Regions from separate parts of the Caballeronia sp. LZ032 genome, predicted to be linked through region 1. Evidence: predicted binding sites of a transcription regulator. Region 1 holds the regulator's gene; each other region holds the start of a gene.

Evidence for each region. Region 1 encodes FliA, which starts transcription of late flagellar genes. Its sites were predicted from a motif close to CTAAAGTTTNNNNNNNNNNNGCCGNTA; they were not measured.
Region 2: a site for FliA is predicted at 2,875-2,901, ahead of motA (flagellar motor stator protein MotA). Genes of this name have one in related genera too.
Region 3: a site for FliA is predicted at 3,592-3,618, ahead of QCE69_RS10005 (DUF4088 family protein). Genes of this name have one in related genera too.

What each region holds. Positions count from the first base shown of each region.
Region 1 covers NZ_JARUXP010000001.1:3,122,425-3,129,338, reverse strand. The annotation lists gene flhF (flagellar biosynthesis protein FlhF) at 1-1,225, shown strand, start outside; gene QCE69_RS14700 (MinD/ParA family protein) at 1,218-2,135, shown strand; gene QCE69_RS14695 (RNA polymerase sigma factor FliA) at 2,154-2,885, shown strand; gene QCE69_RS14690 (GGDEF domain-containing protein) at 2,946-3,959, opposite strand; gene QCE69_RS14685 (aromatic ring-hydroxylating dioxygenase subunit alpha) at 4,268-5,260, shown strand; tRNA gene QCE69_RS14680 (tRNA-Arg) at 5,276-5,351, opposite strand; gene QCE69_RS14675 (c-type cytochrome) at 5,702-6,592, shown strand; gene QCE69_RS14670 (UvrD-helicase domain-containing protein) at 6,680-6,914, opposite strand, start outside.
Region 2 covers NZ_JARUXP010000004.1:558,460-565,373, reverse strand. The annotation lists gene QCE69_RS30350 (MFS transporter) at 1-1,099, shown strand, start outside; gene QCE69_RS30345 (hypothetical protein) at 1,229-1,396, shown strand; gene QCE69_RS30340 (hypothetical protein) at 1,485-1,757, opposite strand; gene QCE69_RS30335 (helix-turn-helix transcriptional regulator) at 1,881-2,726, opposite strand; gene motA (flagellar motor stator protein MotA) at 3,000-3,872, shown strand; gene motB (flagellar motor protein MotB) at 3,906-4,886, shown strand; gene QCE69_RS30320 (Nramp family divalent metal transporter) at 4,964-6,295, opposite strand; gene QCE69_RS30315 (DUF4148 domain-containing protein) at 6,572-6,841, shown strand.
Region 3 covers NZ_JARUXP010000001.1:2,139,190-2,146,103, forward strand. The annotation lists gene QCE69_RS09975 (FCD domain-containing protein) at 1-678, shown strand, start outside; gene QCE69_RS09980 (hypothetical protein) at 710-880, shown strand; gene QCE69_RS09985 (CreA family protein) at 963-1,436, shown strand; gene QCE69_RS09990 (AraC family transcriptional regulator) at 1,483-2,304, shown strand; gene QCE69_RS09995 (AzlC family ABC transporter permease) at 2,435-3,208, shown strand; gene QCE69_RS10000 (AzlD domain-containing protein) at 3,205-3,540, shown strand; gene QCE69_RS10005 (DUF4088 family protein) at 3,706-4,467, shown strand; gene QCE69_RS10010 (ATP-dependent helicase) at 4,481-6,610, opposite strand; gene QCE69_RS10015 (hypothetical protein) at 6,770-6,914, opposite strand, start outside.

The DNA.
Region 1 (6,914 bases):
GCAGCCGGTCTCACAACCGGTCTCGCAGCCGGCCGTGCAGCAGAAGGTCGAAACGCCCGACTGGGCGCGCGAAGCCGCGCAGGTCGCAGCCCGCCGCGCTGCGCACAAGATCAACACGAGCGCGCCGCACGCTGAAACGCCGGCGCCGGGCGCCGCGCCCGCCACGCCGGAAAGCGTCTTCGAAGGCCTGCCCGCGAATGCGGCGGCGGTCGTGACCGAGGCGATCCGGGCGCGCATGCAGCAGGTCGTCAACGACACGGTGATGAACGAACTCTCGTCGATGCGCGAGATGATGGAAGAGCACTTCGCCGGCCTGATGTGGAGCGAGCGCCAGCGCCGCAACCCGACGGGCGGCGCGCTGACCAAGCGCCTGTTCTCGGCCGGTTTCTCGGCGCAGCTCGTGCGCATGGTGATGGACAACATGCCGGAGATGGAGACTGTCGAAGGCGCGCTCGAATGGGTGCAGCAAGTCCTCGAAAACAACATTCCGGTGATGGACAGCGAAGACGCGCTGATGGAGCGCGGCGGCGTGTTCGCACTGATGGGCCCGACGGGCGTCGGCAAGACGACCACCACGGCGAAGCTCGCGGCGCGCTGCGTGATGCGCTTCGGCGCCAGCAAGGTCGCGCTGCTCACGACCGACAGCTACCGGATCGGCGCGCACGAGCAATTGCGCATCTTCGGCAAGATCCTGGGCGTGTCGGTGCACGCGGTGAAGGACGGCGCCGACCTGCAACTGGCGCTGTCCGAACTGCGTAACAAACATATCGTGCTGATCGACACGATCGGCATGAGCCAGCGCGACCGCATGGTCTCCGACCAGATTGCGATGCTGTGCGGCGCGGGCCATCCGGTGCAGCGCATCCTGCTGCTCAACGCGACGAGCCACGGCGACACGCTGAACGAAGTCGTGCAGGCCTACAAGAGCGCGCCGGACCAGCCGCCGCTCGCGGGCTGCATCCTGACCAAGCTCGATGAAGCCACCAATCTCGGCGGCGTGCTCGACACGGTGATCCGCTACAAGCTGCCGGTGCATTACGTCTCGACCGGGCAGAAGGTGCCGGAGAACCTGTACGTCGCAACCAAGCGTTTTCTCATCAAGAGCGCGTTCTGCATTCCGCGCGACGGCTCGCCGTTCGTGCCGAACGAAGAAGAAGTCCCCGCGCTGCTCTCCGCGCTGTCCGCGCGTGCCTCGACCGACATGCATGGGGTGCACTTTGGATAAGTTCGTGCTCGACCAGGCAGAAGGTCTGCGACGGCTCCTCACGCGAGCCGGCTCGCGTGTGGTGGCGGTCGTGGGCGGCCCGGCGGGAATCGGTTGCACGTCGACGGTGGTGAATCTCGGCGCGGCGCTGTCGGTACATGGCAAGGATGTGCTTGTGATCGACGAGCACCGCAACGCGGCGTCGGCCAGCCGGCTCACCGGCATCGAGGATGCAGGCGCGGCTGCTGCGGTGATGACGGGCCGCAGCACGCTCGCGGAGGCCGCCGGGCGCACGCCGTTCGGTTTTTCGCTACTCGCGGCGCCGCGTGATGAACGCATCAGCCATGACGCCGCGCAATGCCGTGCGTTGCTGGACGGTCCGGCGGACATCGTGCTGATCGACGCGCAGTTGGACCGGTATGGCGCGCTCTCGTCGCTCGCGGCGCAGGCGCATGACTTTCTCGTCGTGACGCGGGTGGCCGCGTCGGCGATCACCGAGGCGTATGCGTGCATGAAGCGTCTGCACTACGCCCATGCGATCGGCCAGTTCCGCGTGCTGATCAATCACGTGCAGAACCCGGCCGATGCGGCGGTCGCGTTCGACAACCTGTCGGGCGTCGCAAGCCGGTATCTGGCTGTGTCGCTGGTGCAGGCGGGATATGTGTCCGAGGATGCGCGCGTCGCTCGGGCAAAGGAACTCTCACGCTGCGCTGTCGAAGCGTTCCCGGCCACGGCCGCGGCACGAGACTACCGCGCGATTGCGGCGGAGCTCCTGCACTGGCCGATGCGCCCCGCGCCGTATGCGCGTGCGGCGGACGGCCAGGCGGACGCGCGAATTCCGGTTGGCGACTCTGAGCAGGGCGGACGGGAGACGGCGCATCGTGCGGCCGCGCTTCACGAAATGGCCATGAGCAGCACGGCGTCGATGTGATCAAGATAGGTGACCAAGATGTATAACGCCCAAGGCAAACTCTCACAGTCCGAAACGCTGACGAAATATGCACCGCTCGTTCGCCGGCTGGGGCTTCAGCTCGTCGCCAAGATGCCGGCGAGCGTCGATCTCGACGATCTCATCCAGGCCGGCATGATCGGCTTGCTGGACGCGGCCGGCCGCTACAAGGAAGACCAGGGCGCGCAGTTCGAGACGTATGCGAGCCAGCGGATTCGCGGCGCGATGCTCGACGAGCTGCGCGCCAACGACTGGCTGCCGCGCAGCATGCGCAAGACGTCGCGCGAAGTGGAATCGGCGGTACACAAGGTCGAGCAGAACCTCGGCCGGTCCGCCAGCGAGACGGAGATTGCCGAACACATGAAGATGCCGCTCGACGAGTATCAGTCGATGCTGCAGGACCTGCACGGCGCGCAGCTGATCTATTACGAAGACTTCGACCGTTCCGCCGATGACGAGCCGTTCCTCGACCGCTATTGCGTCGACCGTTCGGATCCGCTGTCCGCGCTGATGGACGACAGCCTGCGCGGCGCGCTGATCGAAGCCATCGACCGGCTGCCGGAACGCGAGAAGCTGCTGATGAGCCTGTACTACGAGCGCGGCCTGAACCTGCGCGAGATTGGCGCGGTGATGGAAGTGAGCGAGTCGCGCGTGTGCCAGCTGCACAGCCAGGCCGTGGCGCGTCTGCGCACGAAGCTGCGCGAGCAGGCGTGGACCGGCGCCGAGGCGTAAGTCTGACGCTCGACGCGTGACGCATGAGACGAATGGCCCGCAGCGATGCGGGCCATTTGTTTAGCTGGTTTCGAAATCGTGGGTTTCGGCGAACACGGTCTTGCCGGCGCCCAGACTCTTGGCGCGATACATGGCGCGGTCGGCGGCGCGCAGCACGGTGTTCATGTCGGACGGGCGCGCGATCGTCGCGCCGGACAGCAGGCAGGCGCCGATGCTCGCCGATACCGATACCGCCCGCTCCTGCACCGACGTGATGGCGGCGAGCGCCGAGTGGATGCTGTCGGCCACGGCGAGCACCGCCGAGCGGTCCCGCACCTGATGCGCGAGCACGACGAATTCGTCGCCGCCGAGCCGGGCGATGGTATCGGTCCTGCGCAGGCGCGCCTCGAGTTGATGCGCGAACGATTGCAGCAGCACATCGCCGACGGCGTGTCCGTAGGTGTCGTTCACTTCCTTGAAACCGTCGAGGTCGATCAGCAGCAGGGCGGTGGCGTCATCGGCGTCGTGGCCGTCCTGGCTGGTTGGTGGCGCGGCCATCGCCCGATTGACGATCTTCTCCAGCGCATAGCGATTCGAGAGGCCGGTGAGCGGATCGGTGGACGCCTGGCGCGCGAGATCCAGATTGAGCTTGCCGAGCCGGTCGACGAGCACGCTCAGATACACCGAAGCCCCCAGCACGCTCAATCCCAGGCCGATCGCGGCCGGCAGGTTGGCATGCCACCAAGGTTGCCCGAGGCCGAGCGCGATCACCACGATGAGCGCCGTCGTACAGGACACCGCGAGCGTGCGCTTGCCATACCGGCATCCCGAGCCGATCAGGAACCAGAACATCACCCAGATGAGCGGCAGCGCGCTGGCGCCGCCAGCCGCGAGCGCGAGTCCGAGCAAGGCCTGATCGGCGATGGTCGTGAGCGTCAGGCGCGTTCCGGACATGGCGCTCGCGCGGCTCACGACCAATAGCGTCAGGGCGCCGTAAGACACATAGAGGGCGACGAGCCGCACGACCATCGACGCATCGTGCGACGGGCGCCACAAAGCGAAGAGGCCATACGCGAGCAGCACCGCTGTTCCCATCCAGACACGAAGCGTGGCCTGCTCCCGTTCGGGACTCCGGTGCCCGGACCCGATGAAAGCCTGGATCCGGCGTGCCGGTTGATGCGCCTGCTCCATATGAACCCCTGGCTGGTGATTTCTTGCTGTTATGGTGTGCTGCTGTCTCGTATGTGCGGCCCGGTCGCGGGAGGCGCTGTGAAGGTGTGCATCGGGTTGCACCGTCGCGCGACCCGCTATTCTGCTACTTTTTGCGATCTCGCTGCAGGATCGGTTGGGGCGAATGCGGACTCTTTGACTCTTCCCGGTCTTCCTGCTTACGGCTGATGACAATGCACAACAACGCTTCTTCCCTGCAAGGCGAATGGCTGGCGGTCTGCAACAGTGAGGACGTGCCGGAGGGCGGGGCGCGAGGATTCATCGTCGCGGATGAGCGCATCGTCGTGTGGCGGGACAGTCTCGGCGCGGCGCATGTGTGGCGCGACTACTGTCCGCATCGCGGGGCGCAACTGTCGCTCGGATCGGTATCGCGCGACTGGATCACGTGTCCCTATCACGGCTGGCGGTATGACATCGAGGGGCAGTGTCTGCATATCCCGTCGAATCCCGCACTGCGTCCGCCGAAACGCGCCTGCGCGACGACCTTTGTCAGCGACGAAAAGTACGGCGTGGTCTGGATGTGTTTCGGCGAGCCCGCGTATGCGCTCGATTTTTATCCGGATGCCGATGTGCCCGGCGGGCGTCGCATCAATCTCGCACCGCAGACGGTGAGGTCATCGGCGCCGAGAGTGGTCGAGAATTTTCTCGACATGGCCCATTTCTCTTTCGTGCACGCGGGGATTCTGGGCGAGCAGGCTCATACCGAGGTGCCCGATTACGAAGTCGTTCCCGTCGATGGCGGTCTCGAAGCGCGGCAGTGCCGTTACTGGCAACCAGCCGGCATGCCGGGGCAGGACGACGGCGCGATGATCGACTATGTGTATCGCGTCAGGCGGCCGTTGATTGCGAGCCTCACGAAGATGGCCGCCGGCGGGCAGGGCGCGCTGCACATCATGCTGGTGGCGTCGCCGGTGTCGGAGACGGAAACGCGGGCGTGGCTCGTCTCCGTTCATGAAGACGACTCGACGCACAGCGATCGGGAGCTTTATGACTTCAATATGGAGATCCTGCTGCAGGACACGCCGATCGTCGAATCGCAATGGCCGAAGCGCTTGCCGCTGGAACTCGATGCGGAGTTGCATCAGAAGTGCGACCGGATGTCGGTGGCTTACCGGAGATGGCTGGCGGAACTGGAGTTCGGGTGGGGGACGACGGGTGGGGTGTAGCGGGGGTCTTGAGATTGGCGCGCCCGGCTGGGATCGAACCAGCAACCCCTGCCTTCGGAGGGCAGTACTCTATCCATTGAGCTACGGGCGCATCGGCGGTGGGCTGCTTATTTGACAAGGTAACAAGGCAAGCGGCTCAAAGAAAGCCAGCTGCAAGGCCCACGCGAATCCGAGAGGATACCTGTTTTCCATGACTCCGTCCATCGCGCGGCGCTGCAAACTCGATGCCCGCGTGCGCCGCAAGCATCACACGATTCGGGTAAACGCCCGTCCGGTCGTGCTGCTGCCCTGTGCCGCCGTCCAAACGTTCCGTCTATAATCGACCGAGCCTTTCCCCACGGCTTGTCTCGGCGCACGGTCTGAGCGCCAAGGCAATGCATGCGGTAGCTGTCACGCTGTCACTGAACCGACTCACACCAAAAAACGGGAGACGAGACAAGCATGAGCGAAGCACCCCACGGAGCCCCGATCAAGACGCCCGGTCAACTCATCGTCGCGATCATTGCGGGATTCGGCATTCCAGTCGCCATCATCATTCTGCTCGCCGTCTATGTGAACAACTCGACGCGCACCGGCGCAGGCACCGATATCGAAGCCTCCGTGAAGGAGCGCATCGCGCCCGCCGCCCAGGTCGATGTCCGCGACGCCAATGCCCCGCGCGTCTACAAAACCGGCGAGGAAGTCTTCAAGGCCGTCTGCTCCGCCTGTCACGCCGCCGGCACCGCCGGCGCGCCCAAGTTCGGCGATGCCGGCGCGTGGGCGCCGCGCATCAGCGAAGGCTACGACACCCTGCTGCACAACGCGCTCAACGGCAAGGGCGCGATGCCCGCCCGCGGCGGCACGAATCCCGACGACTACAGCGACTTCGAAATCGCGCGCGCTGTCGTCTACATGGCGAACAACGGCGGCGCCAAGTTCGCGGAACCCGCGCAACCGGCGCCGGGCGCCGCGGCAAGCGCAGCCGGCGCTGCTTCCGCACCGGCGGCCGCGAGTTCCAACGACAACGCACAAGCCGCAGCCGCCGTCGCCGCGTTGGCGTCGGTACCGCAGGCCGCGCCGGCTCCGGCCGCGGGCGCCCAAAGCGCCGACGCCGCGCAAGCCGGCAAGGCGCTCTACGAGCAGGTCTGCCAGGCGTGTCACGCGGCCGGCGTGCTCGGCGCCCCGAAGTTCGGCGACAAGGCTGCCTGGGCGCCGCGTCTGAAAGAGCCGATGGACACCGTCTACAACTACGCGCTGCACGGCAAGGGCGCGATGCCGCCGAAGGGCGGATCGAATGCGCCGGACGCCGATGTCAAGGCCGCCGTCGACTACATGGTGAACGCGTCGAAGTAAGAGGCCAGGCCGCAAAGCAAAGAACCCTGCGCACGCGAGTGTCGCAGGGTTTTTTTCGAATGCACTGAATGAACCCGACAGCGGCGATCAGCTCTTCTGCAGCATCGCCTTGAGCATCGCCATCCGGTCCTTCGGCGACAGCGGCGCTTCATCGGCAGTCGGCGGCGGCGCGTCGTCGAGCAGCATCTCGGGAATGAAGCGCGACGGTTCGCACACCACCGTCTCCCGCGCCCGCTTGCGTTTCTTGCACCAGTTCAGATGCAGGCTGCGCTGCGCCCGCGTGATCGCGACATACATCAAACGGCGTTCTTCCTCGATGCGC
Region 2 (6,914 bases), on a different contig from region 1:
GTTGCCTAACTCGCTCGCCCTGCTCAACGCGGCGTGCGGCCACGATCAGCGGCTGCGCGCTCGCGCTGTCGGGCTCTGGACGGCGGCGGGCGCGGTGTCGATTGCGTCGGGGCCGATCGTCGGCGGCCTGCTGATCGCGGCCTTCGGCTGGCGCAGCATCTTCTGGGTGAATCTGCCGGTCTGCGCGGCGGGTATCGTGGCGACGTTGCTGTGGGTGCGGGCCGCGCAACCAAAGAATGCGCATGACGCCCGCGGTCTCGACCTGCTGGGTCAGGCGCTCGCGATCGTGGCGCTGGCGGCGCTGGTGGGCGCGGTGATCGAATGGCGGCCGCTCGGGATCGCTCATCCGCTCGTGTGGGGAGGATTTTTGCTCGCGCTGGCGGCGGGTGGCGGTTTCATCGCGACTGAACGAAGAAGCGCGTCGCCGATGCTGCCGCTCTCGCTGTTCGCCGAGCGCACCTTCAGCGCGGCGGTCTTGTTCGGTATCGGAGTGAATCTCACCTACTATGGAACGGTGTTCATTCTGAGCCTGTACCTGCAACGCGTGCTCGGCCATACACCGCTGCAAACGGGCCTGGCGTTCCTGCCGCTGACGGGCGGGTTCCTCATCTCGAACCTGGCGAGCGGACCCGTGGTGGCGCGTTTGGGCTCGCGCGGTCCGATGATCGCGGGCGCGCTGCTCGACGCCGCCGGTTTCGCCGCACTCTGTTTCGTCGATGCGCACACGCCCACGGCCGCCCTGCTATTGCCGTTCCTGCTGATTCCGTCCGGCATGGGGCTCGCGGTGCCCGCGATGACGACCGCCTTGCTCGGCACCGTCGGCCAGCAGCGCGCGGGGACGGCGTCCGCGGTGCTCAACACGGCGCGCCAGGCGGCGGGAGCGATCGGGGTCGCGGCGTTCGGCGCGCTCGCGGGTCATGGGGACGGCGCGGCGGGCGCGGCGCATATCGTCGATGCCGTGCGCTGGTCGGCCGGAATTTCCGTCGCGCTCCTGCTGGGCACGGCGTTGGTTGCGCGTCAGATCAGCAATCCGGCGCAGACGAACAAGGATCGCCCGTCAGACTGCGTGCGCAACGCGCTTTCGGAGAATGTTAACTAAATGCAGCAATTTGACGCGTGTCAGTCAGCGGGTACGCCTGTTGCAACGATCAAGCGAGACGCCCGGGGCAGACCGGATCGAAGCAAGCTGCCTCGGAGCCTGAAGCCATCCAACCTCAAGGAGAAGCTGATGTCGACGCTGCCCCGTTCCCCTGAAGAGCCGTACGAACCGGATCCCGACGAATTGTTCGATCCCGATGCGGCGCCGAACCCCGACGATCCGGACATGCCTGACGGCCCGGATTCCGCCACGCCGATGGTGCCCGCCGATCCGAAAAACGGCGAACCGCGCCTGTAGCGCCGGACGTTTCCGCCTGACCAGACAATGCCCGCGCGGCTCGAAGAACCGCGCGGGCACGTTTGTGTGAAGCCGGCTGCCGCGAAGCCTACAGGCTCGTGGTCTGCACGGCGCCGGTTTCCAGTGCGCGCTCGATGAGCGCTTCCTGCTGCGCCTTGCGAACGGCATCGGCCACGAGCGACGCGGGCGCTTCCACTTCCGCCTTGATCGTGCTGATGATGCCTTCCGCTTCGACGATCACCAGTGACTCCGCCGAATCTGCGCGGCTGATGATGACGCGCGGCGGGCCGCCGCCGTCCGCAATGCTTGCGCAGAACTGCATGCTTTGCCCGCCGATCACTTGCTCGAATGTTTGAATCATCGCTATCTTCCGCGTTGGTTGGACAAAAGCTCACCAGGCTCGGAATATCCGGCCTGCCTTCCTGATTGATCCGCCTGCCCGCACGAGGTTCCATTCTGTAAGCCCGTGCGCGCTGGCGCAAGTTCAGCATCGTGCCTCGGCGAGCCGGCCGAGGATAGCGGCGGTGACGTCGTCGGCGGGAAACAGGGCTTCGATCGCCAGCTCGGACAAGGTAATGTCGACCGGCGTGCCGAACACCGTGGTCGTGCTGAAGAACGAAAGCATGCCATGCGGCGTGCGCAGGCGCAGCGGCACGACCACCGGATCGGGCTCGTGACGCCTGGACGGCGGCGCGTGGGCGTGCGCGGGCGCGGGATACGCCTCCAGTTCGGCGTGCAGTGCGAGCAGCACTGGATCGCCCGACACCTCCACCTGCCGATGCAGCCGCGCGAGCAGATGCGCGCGCCACTCGTGCCAGTTGTCGATGACGCCGGCGAGTCCGCGCGGATGCATCGAGAGGCGCAGCGCGTTGACGGGCGGCGCCAGCAACGCGGCATCGGCGGACACGATCAGCGGCGGCAGCGCCGCGTTGGCCGCGACAATGTTCCAGTGGCGGTCGATGGCAAGTGCCGGAAACGGCTCATGACCTTTCAGGACCAGTTCGACGGCGCGGCGCGCGCTGGCCATATGCGGATCGGCCAGGGCGCGCTCCCGATACAGCGGCGCGTAGCCTGCCGCCATCAGCAGCGTATTGCGCTCGCGCAGTGGCACATCGAGCTGTTCGGCGAGGCGCATCACCATTTCCCGGCTCGGCAGCGCGCGCCCCGATTCGACGAAGCTCAGGTGCCGCGTCGAGACATCGGCCTCGCCGGCCAGATCGAGCTGGCTCATGCGTCTTCGCTGACGCCATTCGCGCAGCAGCGCGCCGACGGTCGCGTCCGGGGCGGAGGACGCCGGATCAGCAAGGGCGTGGACGAGAGTCGAGTTCATGCGGACGATCTTAGTCGAACCGGATGCGCCCGTTCCATTACCTGCCACGTCATCACAGCGCGACTGCCTTGCGTCCGCGGCGCCGATCGGCCGGAACGTAACATTTACGACGCAAACATTTGCGCAGAAAAACTTGCTCCGGACACCCTTCATTTCCCGTTCTTACCGGCCGTTAAGAGCCTGAACAAGCGAACAATGCGTCGCGAGCCGTGCGCGTCTTTTCTTCAAGCAAGCACGCACGGCCCGCGGCGCGCGGAAAACTGCGGAGAAATCATGTTTGTCATCATCGGATGGGTGGTGGTCATCGGCTCGGTGATCGGCAGCTTCATCGGCGTCGGCGGCCACCTGGCCGCGCTCGTGCAGCCGTTCGAGCTGCTGTGCATTTTCGGGGCGGCGATCGGCGCATTTGTCGTGTCGAATCCAACCGCGACGCTCAAGAAGACCCTGCAATCCATCCCGAAGGCGTTCAAGGGCGGCGGCTATACCAAAGAGAAGTACGTCGCGCTGATCGCGCTGCTGTACGAACTGCTTCAGAAGGCGCGCAAGGAAGGCATGATGGCGCTCGAAGCCGATGTCGACGCGCCCGAATCCAGCCCGCTGTTTCAGAAGTACGAGCACGTGATGGCCGATCATCATCTGCTCGACTTCATCGTCGACTATCTGCGCATGATGTCGGCGGGCAATGTCAACGCGCTCGAGATGCAGGACCTGATGGACGAGGAACTCGAGACGCATCACACCGAGAGCTCGGTCGCGGCCAACGCGATCCAGAAGATGGCCGATGGCCTGCCTGCGTTCGGTATCGTCGCCGCCGTGATGGGCGTGGTGCACACGATGGGTTCGGTGGGCGCCGCGCCCGCCATCCTCGGCGAGATGATCGCGGGCGCGCTGGTCGGCACGTTCCTCGGCATTCTGCTGGCTTACGGCTTCATCGGCCCGCTCGCCGATCTGCTCAATGCAAAGGGCGCTGCGGAAGCGAAACCGTTCCAGTGCGTGAAGTCGGTACTGCTTGCTTCGATGAACGGCTACGCGCCGACTATTGCGGTGGAATTCGGCCGCAAGGTGCTGTTCACGGCGGACCGCCCGAGCTTCAAGGAACTGGACGACGCGGTGCGCGCGACCAAGATGCCGAAAGCGGCTTCCTGACCTGCACGCGCACGCAAGAAGGAAATCACTCTCATGGCTGAGAAACCGTCACGCGATCCGCTGCAATCCGTACTTGCGCCCACCGTGGTCGTGAAACGCAAGAAGAAGGCGCACGGACATGGCCATCACGGCGGCGCGTGGAAGATCGCCTACGCCGACTTCGTCACCGCGATGATGGCGTTCTTCCTGTTGATGTGGCTGCTCGGGTCCACGTCGAAGTACGACAAGGAAGGCATCGAGCAGTATTTCAACACGCCGTTGTCGGCGTTGTTCGGCAACGATGGCGGTGCGTCCACGCATACGAGCGTGATTACCGGCGGCGGTCAGGATCTGTCGAGCACGCGTCCCGGCGAAGGCAAGAAGAGCCAGACGCAGCCGGTGCCGCAGACCATCGCGCGCGCCGCTGTTGCGATGGAGGATTTGCAGAAGCTTCAGCAACTGAAGCAGAAGCTGACTGCCTTGATCGAACAGACGCCGGCGCTGCGTGCGTTCAAGGATCAGATCCGGATCGCGATCACGAGCGAAGGCTTGCGTATCGAGATCGTGGACTCGCTCAATCGGCCGATGTTCGCTTCCGGCAGTTTCAGGCTCGAAGGTTATGTGACCACGATTCTGACCAACATCGGGGCTTCGCTGAACGATGTGGAGAACCGCGTGTCGATCGCGGGACATACGGATGCGGTGCCCTATTCCGGTGGTCAGGCCGGGTATTCGAACTGGGAATTGTCGAGTGAGCGCGCGAATGCGGCGCGGCGCGCGCTGGTGGCCGGGGGGATGAAGGAAAGCAAGGTGCTGCAGGTGCGCGGGCTGGCTGACGTGCTGCCGCTGAACAAGGATGTGGTTGATGAGCCGACTAATCGGCGGATCAGTATTCTCGTTCTTAACAAGGCCGCGGAGCAGGCGTTCTTCAAGGATGGTGGGAGGACGACGGTCGATCAAGGGCAACCGGTGGAGGCTGCGATTCCGGCTGCGGTGGCGGCGAAGTCGAATGGGACGGTGAGTGTGGTGAAGTAGCATTGCGACCAATCGGGCCCGCGGAGGAAACACGAGTTCGGATCGTGCTTCACGTCGCGGGCTCTTGACCCGACGTCTCACCCCACCCACTCCCCCACCGTCTGCACCACAAGCCAAGCATTCGCGGCACTGATCACCACAAACAACCCCCACGCGGCCACCTTCATCCAACTCGCGTTGACGAACTCCCCCATGAGCCTCCGATCGCTGGTCATCCGGATAAGCGGATACAAGGCAAACGGCAACTGCAAACTCAACACCACCTGACTCCCCACCAGCAATTTCCCCACCGCCCCATTCCCGAGCCAATAAACCCCGATCAGCGCAGGGATCAACGCCAGCGCCCGGGTAATGAACCGTCTCTGATAACAGGGAATCTTGAACCTCAAGAACCCTTCCATGATGACCTGCCCGGCAATCGTCCCGGTGAACGTCGAACTCTGCCCGGACGCGAACAGCGTCACCGCGAACAAGACCGCCGCCAGCCCCGTCCCCACGATCGGCGCAAGCAGCTTATAAGCGTCCTCGATCTCGGTCACCTGCGTATGCCCGGTCGCATGAAACGCCGACGCCGCCAGGATCAGGATCGCCGCGTTGATCATCAGCGCGAGAATCAGCGACACGATGGTATCCAGCCGTGAAAGCGTGATCGCAGACCGAAGACTTGTCCGGTCACGCTCCACCACCCGCGTCTGCACGATGGACGAATGCAGATAAAGGTTATGCGGCATCACAGTCGCGCCAAGAATCCCGATGGCGAGATAAAGCGGCTCCCGCTGGCTCAATGCATGGATCGAAGGCACGAGCCCGGCCGCCACCGAAGGCCAGTGCGGCTTCACGAGCACGAGCTCCACCACATAACCGATCCCGATCGTCGCAATGAGCCCGAGCATGATGGCTTCGAGATCGCGAAAGTTCTTGCCCTTCAATCCGAGCACGATGAGCGTATCGAACGCTGTCAGCACGACGCCCCAGATCAGCGACACGCCGAAGAGCAAATGAAACGCGAGCGCACCACCCAGCACTTCGGCCAGATCACACGCAATGATCGACAGCTCGGCCAGCACCCACTGCGCATTCGCTACCGGCTTCTCATAGCGTTCGCGCGACAACTGCGCAAGATCCTTCCCCGTGACGATGCCGAGCCGCATGGCAAGACATTGCAGCACCATCGCCGCGAGACTGGACAGCACCACGACGAACAGCAGCCCATAGCCATAGCGCGAGCCGGCTTCGATATCCGTCGCCCAGTTTCCCGGATCCATGTAGCCGATGGAAATGAGCAAGCCGGGTCCCGCGAATTGCAGCAGCTTCTTCCAGAGCGGCGCGCCGGATGCAACGGCCACGGAGCCTTTGACTTCGGAAGGACAGAACGGCGCGGTGGCCGTAGTCGGCAGATTGAACGGCAATTTATCGATCCCCACTGCGATGCTTGATTGAACCCGGCGCGAGCAGCACGTTCGCCCAAGCCGGCGAGTCTATCACCGGCCTCCAACCTTTACAGACCACTTCCCTGCTGCCTTCAACACCCCTTTACCGGCAATCCGACACGCGCTCCAATCTGACGAAAGCGTCATTTGAACGCCAGCATGTCGTCACCACCCGAAACATAGAATGAGCCCGTGGCCGTGCATGACTTGCAGGCATGCGCCGCATTCATCGTCACCACGTTCGAGGAGTCCCTCATGAAACTGATCACCCGCTTCGCGATCGTCGCACTCGCCGCCACTCCACTCGCCGCGCTGGCACAAACCGATGGTCTGACGCGCGCCCAGGTCAAACAGGACCTGCAACGCGTCGAGCAGGCAGGCTACAACCCGTCCGAACGCGACGCCTTCTACCCCGATAACATCCAGGCCGCCGAAGCCAAGGTGCAGTCGTCGAGCGCTTACGGCGCATCGACCGATGGTTCCTCCGCCGCCGGACAACCCGCCATGCAGCAACCCGCACAGTAACCAGCAAGCCCACGCTTCATTCCGTCGAGACCCCCGCGCGGTTCCCTTCCTCTGCGAGCGTTTCCGCGCCGTC
Region 3 (6,914 bases), 980 kb from region 1:
TCCGGACAGATTCGCGAGTTGATCTCGAACGGCACGTTGCTGCCCGGCCAGCGCCTGCCCGCCGAACGCGACCTCGCCGAACAGTTGAACGTGTCGCGTCCGTCGCTGCGTGAGGCGCTGATCCGGCTGGAATCCGATGGCTTCATCCGCGCGGCGGGGCGCGGAGGTTTCGTCGTATCGGATGTGACGGCGCCGCTGGTGTCGCGCCCGCTTGCCGTGTTGCTCGATCAGCAGCCGGACGCGAGCGCCGACGTGCTGGAACTGCGTCACGGGCTGGAGACCCTGTCCACGGCCTACGCCGCCGAGCGCGCCACCGAGGCCGATCTGGCGCGTATCGCCGCCGCGTTCGGTGCGCTCGAGGCCGCGGTGGCCAGCAAGAGCACGCGCATCGCGGAGAAGGACGCGGCCTTCCATCTGGCCATCGCCGATGCCACGCACAACGTCGCGCTGACGCACGTCATGCATGGGTTGAACGAGCTGGTGCGCGAATCGATGCTGACGTCGCATCGGCTGGTCGACTACGACGACGAAGTCGAGGCCAACCTGATGGCGCAGCATCGCGCGATGTTCGATGCGATCGTCTCGCGCAACCCTTCACGGGCGCGGGAATGCGCAGGCGAGCATCTGGACTATGTGCGGACGCTTTATCGCGATCGTCCGGCGCGCAAGCGGGTTTAAGCGTAATGATTACGTAAGCTCGAGATAGGACATGACCTACAAAGCTTTCGGACTTGCACGGCTAACGTTCATGCGCCGCCTTCGCGATACTGGAACCGTCAAAAACAAACACGCGAAGGAGGACAACATGCCTTACTTGCTCGGATGGCTGCTCGGCGTGCCGGTGGTGGTTCTGGTGATTCTCTACCTGATCTTCCATTGAACGGACCCGATGTGCGACACATCGAAAGAACCCAGGGGCGTCGATACAATACGACGCCCCTCTTCTTTTCCGGATGATGTCGATGAAGCGTCCCGTCCTCGCTTTCGCACTGCTGGCCTCCTTCTACGGCGCGGGACTCGCGCATGCCGAGGAAATCGCCAGCGTCAATACCAACTTCCGTTTCACAGGCTCTGACCGCGTCACCGTCGATGCCTACGACGACCCGCTCGTGCAAGGCGTGACCTGCTACGTTTCGCGGGCGCGCACGGGAGGCGTGAAGGGCACGCTGGGCATCGCGGAAGATCCGACCGAAGCGTCGATCGCTTGTCGCCAAGTCGGCCCGATCAGATTCTCCCAGCCGCTCAAGCAGAAGACCGACGTCTTCTCGGCGGGCATGTCGTTCATCTTCAAAACCCTGCACGTGGTGCGCGTGGTCGATACGAAGCGCAACACGCTCGTCTATCTCACTTACAGCGACCGCATCGCGACCGGCAGTCCGAAGAACAGCGTAACCGCCGTGCCGGTGCCGGAAGGCACGACCATACCGGTGAAGTGACAACGTTATAGACTGACGGTTTCCCTTCTTTACCCGCCCTTACGCCATGAACGCCGCCCATTTCCGCGATGCCGCACGCTACTGGCGCTCGCCGCTCGTGCCGGACGCGGACATGGTGACCGCGGAATACTACGACCACGAATTCACGCCGCACTGGCACGACGCCTACACGGTGCCGGTGATCGAGGCCGGCGCGGAATGCTTCGACTATCGCGGCGCGCACCACGTGGCGGAAACCGGTTCGGTGCCTGTGATCAATCCGGGCGAAGTGCATACGGGCGCGCGGGCAGTCGATGTCGGCTGGCGTTATCGCGTGTTCTATTTGCCGGTGCCGTTCGTCGAGGACCTGGCGCACGATCTGTGCGGACAGCGCGCCGTCGCGCCCCGGTTTCCGGATCACATCATCCGCGACGCCGATCTCGCGCGCCGCCTCGTGCATGCGCATCGCCTGCTGGAGCGCGGCGCGGATCCGCTCGAGGCCGAACTGGCTCTCGTCGATGCCGTCACCACGCTGGTCGGCCGGCACGCGCTGGAACATGCGGAGGCGCCGTCGCTCGCCGCCGACGCGCAGCGCGTCGAAACCATGAAGTCGCGTCTCGCCGACGACCTGCTCGAACCCGTCACGCTCGCCGAACTGGCGCGCACGGTGGGCCTGTCGACCTTTCACGCCGCCCGTCTGTTCGCGCGCACGACCGGTCTCGCGCCGCACGCCTGGCGCAACCAGATGCGTATCGTGCGGGCGCTGCCCGCGCTGCGGTCGGGCGCGTCGGTCACCGACGTCGCAGCCGCCAGCGGCTTCACCGACCAGAGTCACTTCACGCGCCACTTCAAGCGCGCGTTCGGCGTGCCGCCGGGCCGCTGGCGCTGAGCGTCCGGCAATCAGCCACAGCGGAAGCGCCGGCAAGCGCAAGAACGTACAAGCCATCCGGACACCGCGTTGCGTATCCTCGCTGCCACAGGAGGAAATCTTGAAGGCAACATCCGCACAATCGTCCGCCATGCAGTCCGCACGGCACTCTACTCGACCATCCACGCCGCCATCCGGCCAGGCACTGCGCGAATTCGCCGCCGGCGCCCGCGACACCCTTCCAATGATGATCGGCGCCGCGCCCTTCGGCGTGATCTTCGGCACGCTCGTCACGGCCAGCCCGCTCTCCCTGTGGCACGGGCAGCTGATGTCGCTCGCCGTGTTCGCCGGATCGGCGCAATTCATCGCGGTCGGGTTGATCGCGTCGCATGCGAGCTTCGCCGTCATCTGGGCGACGACGCTCGTCGTCAATCTCCGTCATGTGCTCTATTCCGCGACGCTTGCGCCGTATGTCGCGCATCTGCCGCAACGCTGGCGCTGGGCGCTCGCCGCCGTGCTCACCGACGAAGTCTTCGCCGTCGCCTACGCGCACTATCAGAAGCGCAATCCCGGTGAGATCGGACCGCACTATTTCTTCGGCTCCGGCGTCGCGATGTATCTGAACTGGCAGGCGTGGACGCTCATCGGCCTGCTGTTCGGCGCGGCGTTTCCCGGCCTCAAGTCGCTCGGACTCGACTTCGCGATGGTCGCCACCTTTATCGCGATCATCGTGCCGCAGCTCGTCGCGGTGCGTTTCGTCGCGGCGGCGCTGGCCTCGGGCGTGCTGTCGTTCGCGTGGCAGGACTGGCCGTACAAGCTGGGCCTGCTCGCGGCGGTGCTCGTGGGCGTGGCGGTCGGCATGATGCTCACGCTGCGGGACCAGCGCGTGCAACGCAAGCAAGCTTCGAGGGAGCACGCGCAATGAATGCGGCCTCGAACTACGTGCTGCTCATTCTCGGCATGGCCGTGGTCACCTTCACGATCCGCGCCGCGGTGTTCGTGCTCGGCGAGCGCCTGCCCTTCCCGCCCATTGTGCGCACCGCGCTTTCGTTCGTGCCCGTGACGGTGCTGACCGCCATCATCGTGCCAATGACGGTTTCGCCGCACGGCGCCGGCGCCGAGATCACCTGGCGCAATCCGCAGCTGGTGGCGGCGCTCGTGGCGGTCATCGTATGCGTGCTGAGCAAACGGCCGCTGTTGACGATTGCGGTGTCTCTGATCGTGTTCTTCGTCTGGCAACTGCTGGTGTTGCGCTAACATTTTCCCTCCATCGGCCGGCAAATCGCTTTCAAAAAGCGTGAAAAAAGCCTCAAGTTCCCGGAACCCGCGCCGATATCAGAAGCGAATGGCCTCCGCCCACAGAAGCGGGGCCACCAGCATCACCCGCTTCCGGCGCATCCGGAAGCGGAACCGGGAACCAACATGCGTCAAATCACCCTTTCGCTCCGCGAAGAGACGATCGCTTCCTTGCAGCGCGACTTCGACGCCTTCCTGCGTCTGTCGCTGAAGCTGGATCCGCAGTTCGTCACACCGTCGTTCGAAGACTTCCTGCGGGCGATCCTGCTCGACAACCACACGCCGCTCACCGAGCAGGCCGTGCAGCGCATGCTCTCGCACGGCCAGTACGCGTGGGCCAAGCGCGCGCTCGACAAGGAGTTTCCGGATGTCGTCGAGATCCTGATCCGCCAAGCGGCCGAACATGGCTTCGCGTTCGCGATTCGCGCCGACTGGACCGCGGAAGATCTCGTCAAGGCGTCGCGCGAATGGGCGGCGGCCATCGTCACCGAAGCCAAGGGCGACGTGTCGCAAGTGGACATGCTGGCCTCGCAGATCAAGTCCGCGGCGGCGGACATTCGCGAAGTGGAAGAGAAGATGCAGACGCCCGCATGGCGCCTCGCCGATTCGCTGCGCCAGCGCGTCTACGAAATGAAGATTTCGGTGGAAACGAGCATCGGCTCGACGGCGCGCGAGAAGCTCGGTGAACTGCGCTGCCTGCTGCGGCTCGGCATCGTGTATGGCTCGATCCAGAAACAGGAAGCGCAGCAAGTGCTCGAAATGCTGCGCTCGCTGCGCCCGGAATTGTTTGTCGAAGAGCCTTACGACGGCTACACGCGCTTCGCCGCCTGGCTGCGCAGCATCTTCTCGCCGCCGCGCACGCCGCGCGCCTCGCGCGCGCAGCGCTGATCGCGCGCCCTTCTTACTCCCACATTCCCTTCAGGCGCGCCGCGATATCCAGCTTGGCCTTCGCGGCTGCCGCCAGCCCCGCAGCGGTCGGCGCCGCGGGCGCGATGACCGGCGGCCAGGCCGCCGCCTCGAAATGCGGCAGCAGATGCGGCGGAATGAAGCGCGTACGCTGCGCCCACACGTGGCGGTCGCCGAGATGCGTCTGGTTGTGCACGTAGAAGCGCTGCGGCGTGATGACATGCAGGTCTTCCTTCGCCCGCGTCATCGCGACATACAACAGGCGCCGCTCTTCATCGATTTCCTCGTCGCTGCCAGTGCCCAGGTCGGACGGAATGCAGCCGTCCACGCCATTGAGCACGAACACGTTGCGCCATTCCTGGCCCTTGGCCGAATGGATGGTCGAGAGGATCAGATAGTCCTCGTCCAGCAGCGGCACGCCGGATTCGTCGCTGGTCGCGTCGGGCGGATCGAGCGTGAGTTCGGTGAGGAAACGTTCGCGCGTCGGATACGTCGACGCAATGCTCTCCATCTGCAGCACGTCGCCGATACGGATCGCCGCGTCCTCGTGATTGCGTTCGAGATGCGGCTCATACCAGCGGCGGATCATTTCGAACTCGGCCGGCCAGCCCGATTCGCGGCCGCACAGCTTCGCCATCAGCCCGACGAACCGCGGCCAGTCCTCGCTGGCGCGCGCCGGCGCCTGAAAACCGGCAATGGCCTGCGACGCCACCGCCTGCGGCGCGCTCACACTGTCGAGCAGCCGCCCGGCCAGCGCCGGCCCGATGCCCGGCAGCAACTGCGCAACGCGAAAGCCCGCGACGCGGTCACGCGGATTCTCGGCCCAGCGCAGCACGGCGAGCACGTCCTTGACGTGGATCGAATCGAGGAACTTGAGGCCGCCGAACTTCACGAACGGAATGTTGCGCCGCGTGAGCTCGATTTCGAGCGTGGCGCTGTGATGCGCCGCGCGAAACAGCACCGCCTGCGACTTGAGCTTCATGCCGCCTTCGCGCGCCTCCAGCACTTTCTCGACGACATAGCGCGCCTGATCGGCTTCATCGGCGACGCTGACGACGCGCGGCTTCTGCGCCGACGCCTTGTCGGTCCACAGGTTCTTCGTGTAGCGCTCGGACGCAAGCCCGATCACTGCGTTCGACGCCTCGAGGATCGGCTGTGTCGAGCGGTAGTTGCGATCCAGCGTGACGCTGGCGGCGGGCGGGTTGAAGTGGCCGGGGAAGTCGAGGATGTTGCGCACCGTCGCGCCGCGAAACGAATAGATGGACTGCGCATCGTCGCCGACGACGGTCAGGCCGCGTCCGTCCGGTTTCATCGCGAGCAGGATGGACGCCTGCAGGCGGTTGGTGTCCTGGTATTCGTCGACGAGCACGTGATCGAAACGGCTCGACAAGTCCGCCGCAACCGACGGCTCCGCCGCGAGATGCGACCAGTAGAGCAAGAGGTCGTCGTAGTCGAGCACGCTTTGCGACTGCTTGGCGTTGACATACGCGGCGAACAGGCGCTTCAGGTCGGCTTCCCACTCGCGGCACCAGGGGAACGACTGGTCGAGCACCGTGGCCAGCGACGCGCCGGTGTTCACGACGCGCGAGTAGATCGAAAAGCAGGTGGACTTGGCCGGAAAGCGCTTCTCCTTCGATGACAGGCCGAGCTCGTGGCGCACGAGATTCATCAGGTCGGCGGAGTCTTCGCGGTCGTTGATGGTGAACGACGGCGCGAGGCCGACGAGATCGGCGTAATCGCGCAGCAGCCGCGCGCCGACGCTGTGGAAGGTGCCCGACCAGGTCAGTCCCTGCGCGATGGCGCTGCGCGTGCCGAGCGCCTGGGTGGCGATGCGCGTCACGCGCCGGGTCATTTCGAGGGCGGCGCGGCGCGAGAAAGTAAGGAGCAGGATGCGATGCGGATCGGCGCCTTTCACGAGCAGGTGCGCGACGCGATGCGCGAGCGTATTGGTCTTGCCGGATCCCGCGCCCGCGATGACCAGCAGCGGCCCGCCACGGCGATCGGGTTCATCGACACCGAATTCGACGGCCTGGCGTTGTGCCTCGTTGAGCTTCGCGAGATAGTCCGCGACTTGTCTGGCGGTGGCATCGGCAGCGGTGTCGGCGGTATCGGGGAGCGTGAGCACGGGAGATGGGACTGGCGGGAAAAGAGTGACGCACACTGTATATCCATACAACCTTCGCGCGCAAGTCTTTGCCACGGCTCAGCTTTTGGCCCCCAAAAGACAAACGAGCCCGGTCCAACAGGAACCGGGCTCATCACGCCGATCAACGCGTTCAGACGATCAGTCAGCCTTCTTCGCGTTCTTCAGCTTGGCGTCCGCAGCGGCTTCGTTGGCTTCGGACTGGGCTTCGGTCTTCTTCTTGTCGGCCTTGGCCTGCGCGACAGCGGCGTCCTTGTCGGCCGACGCCTGCTTCTTCTCCGCCTTC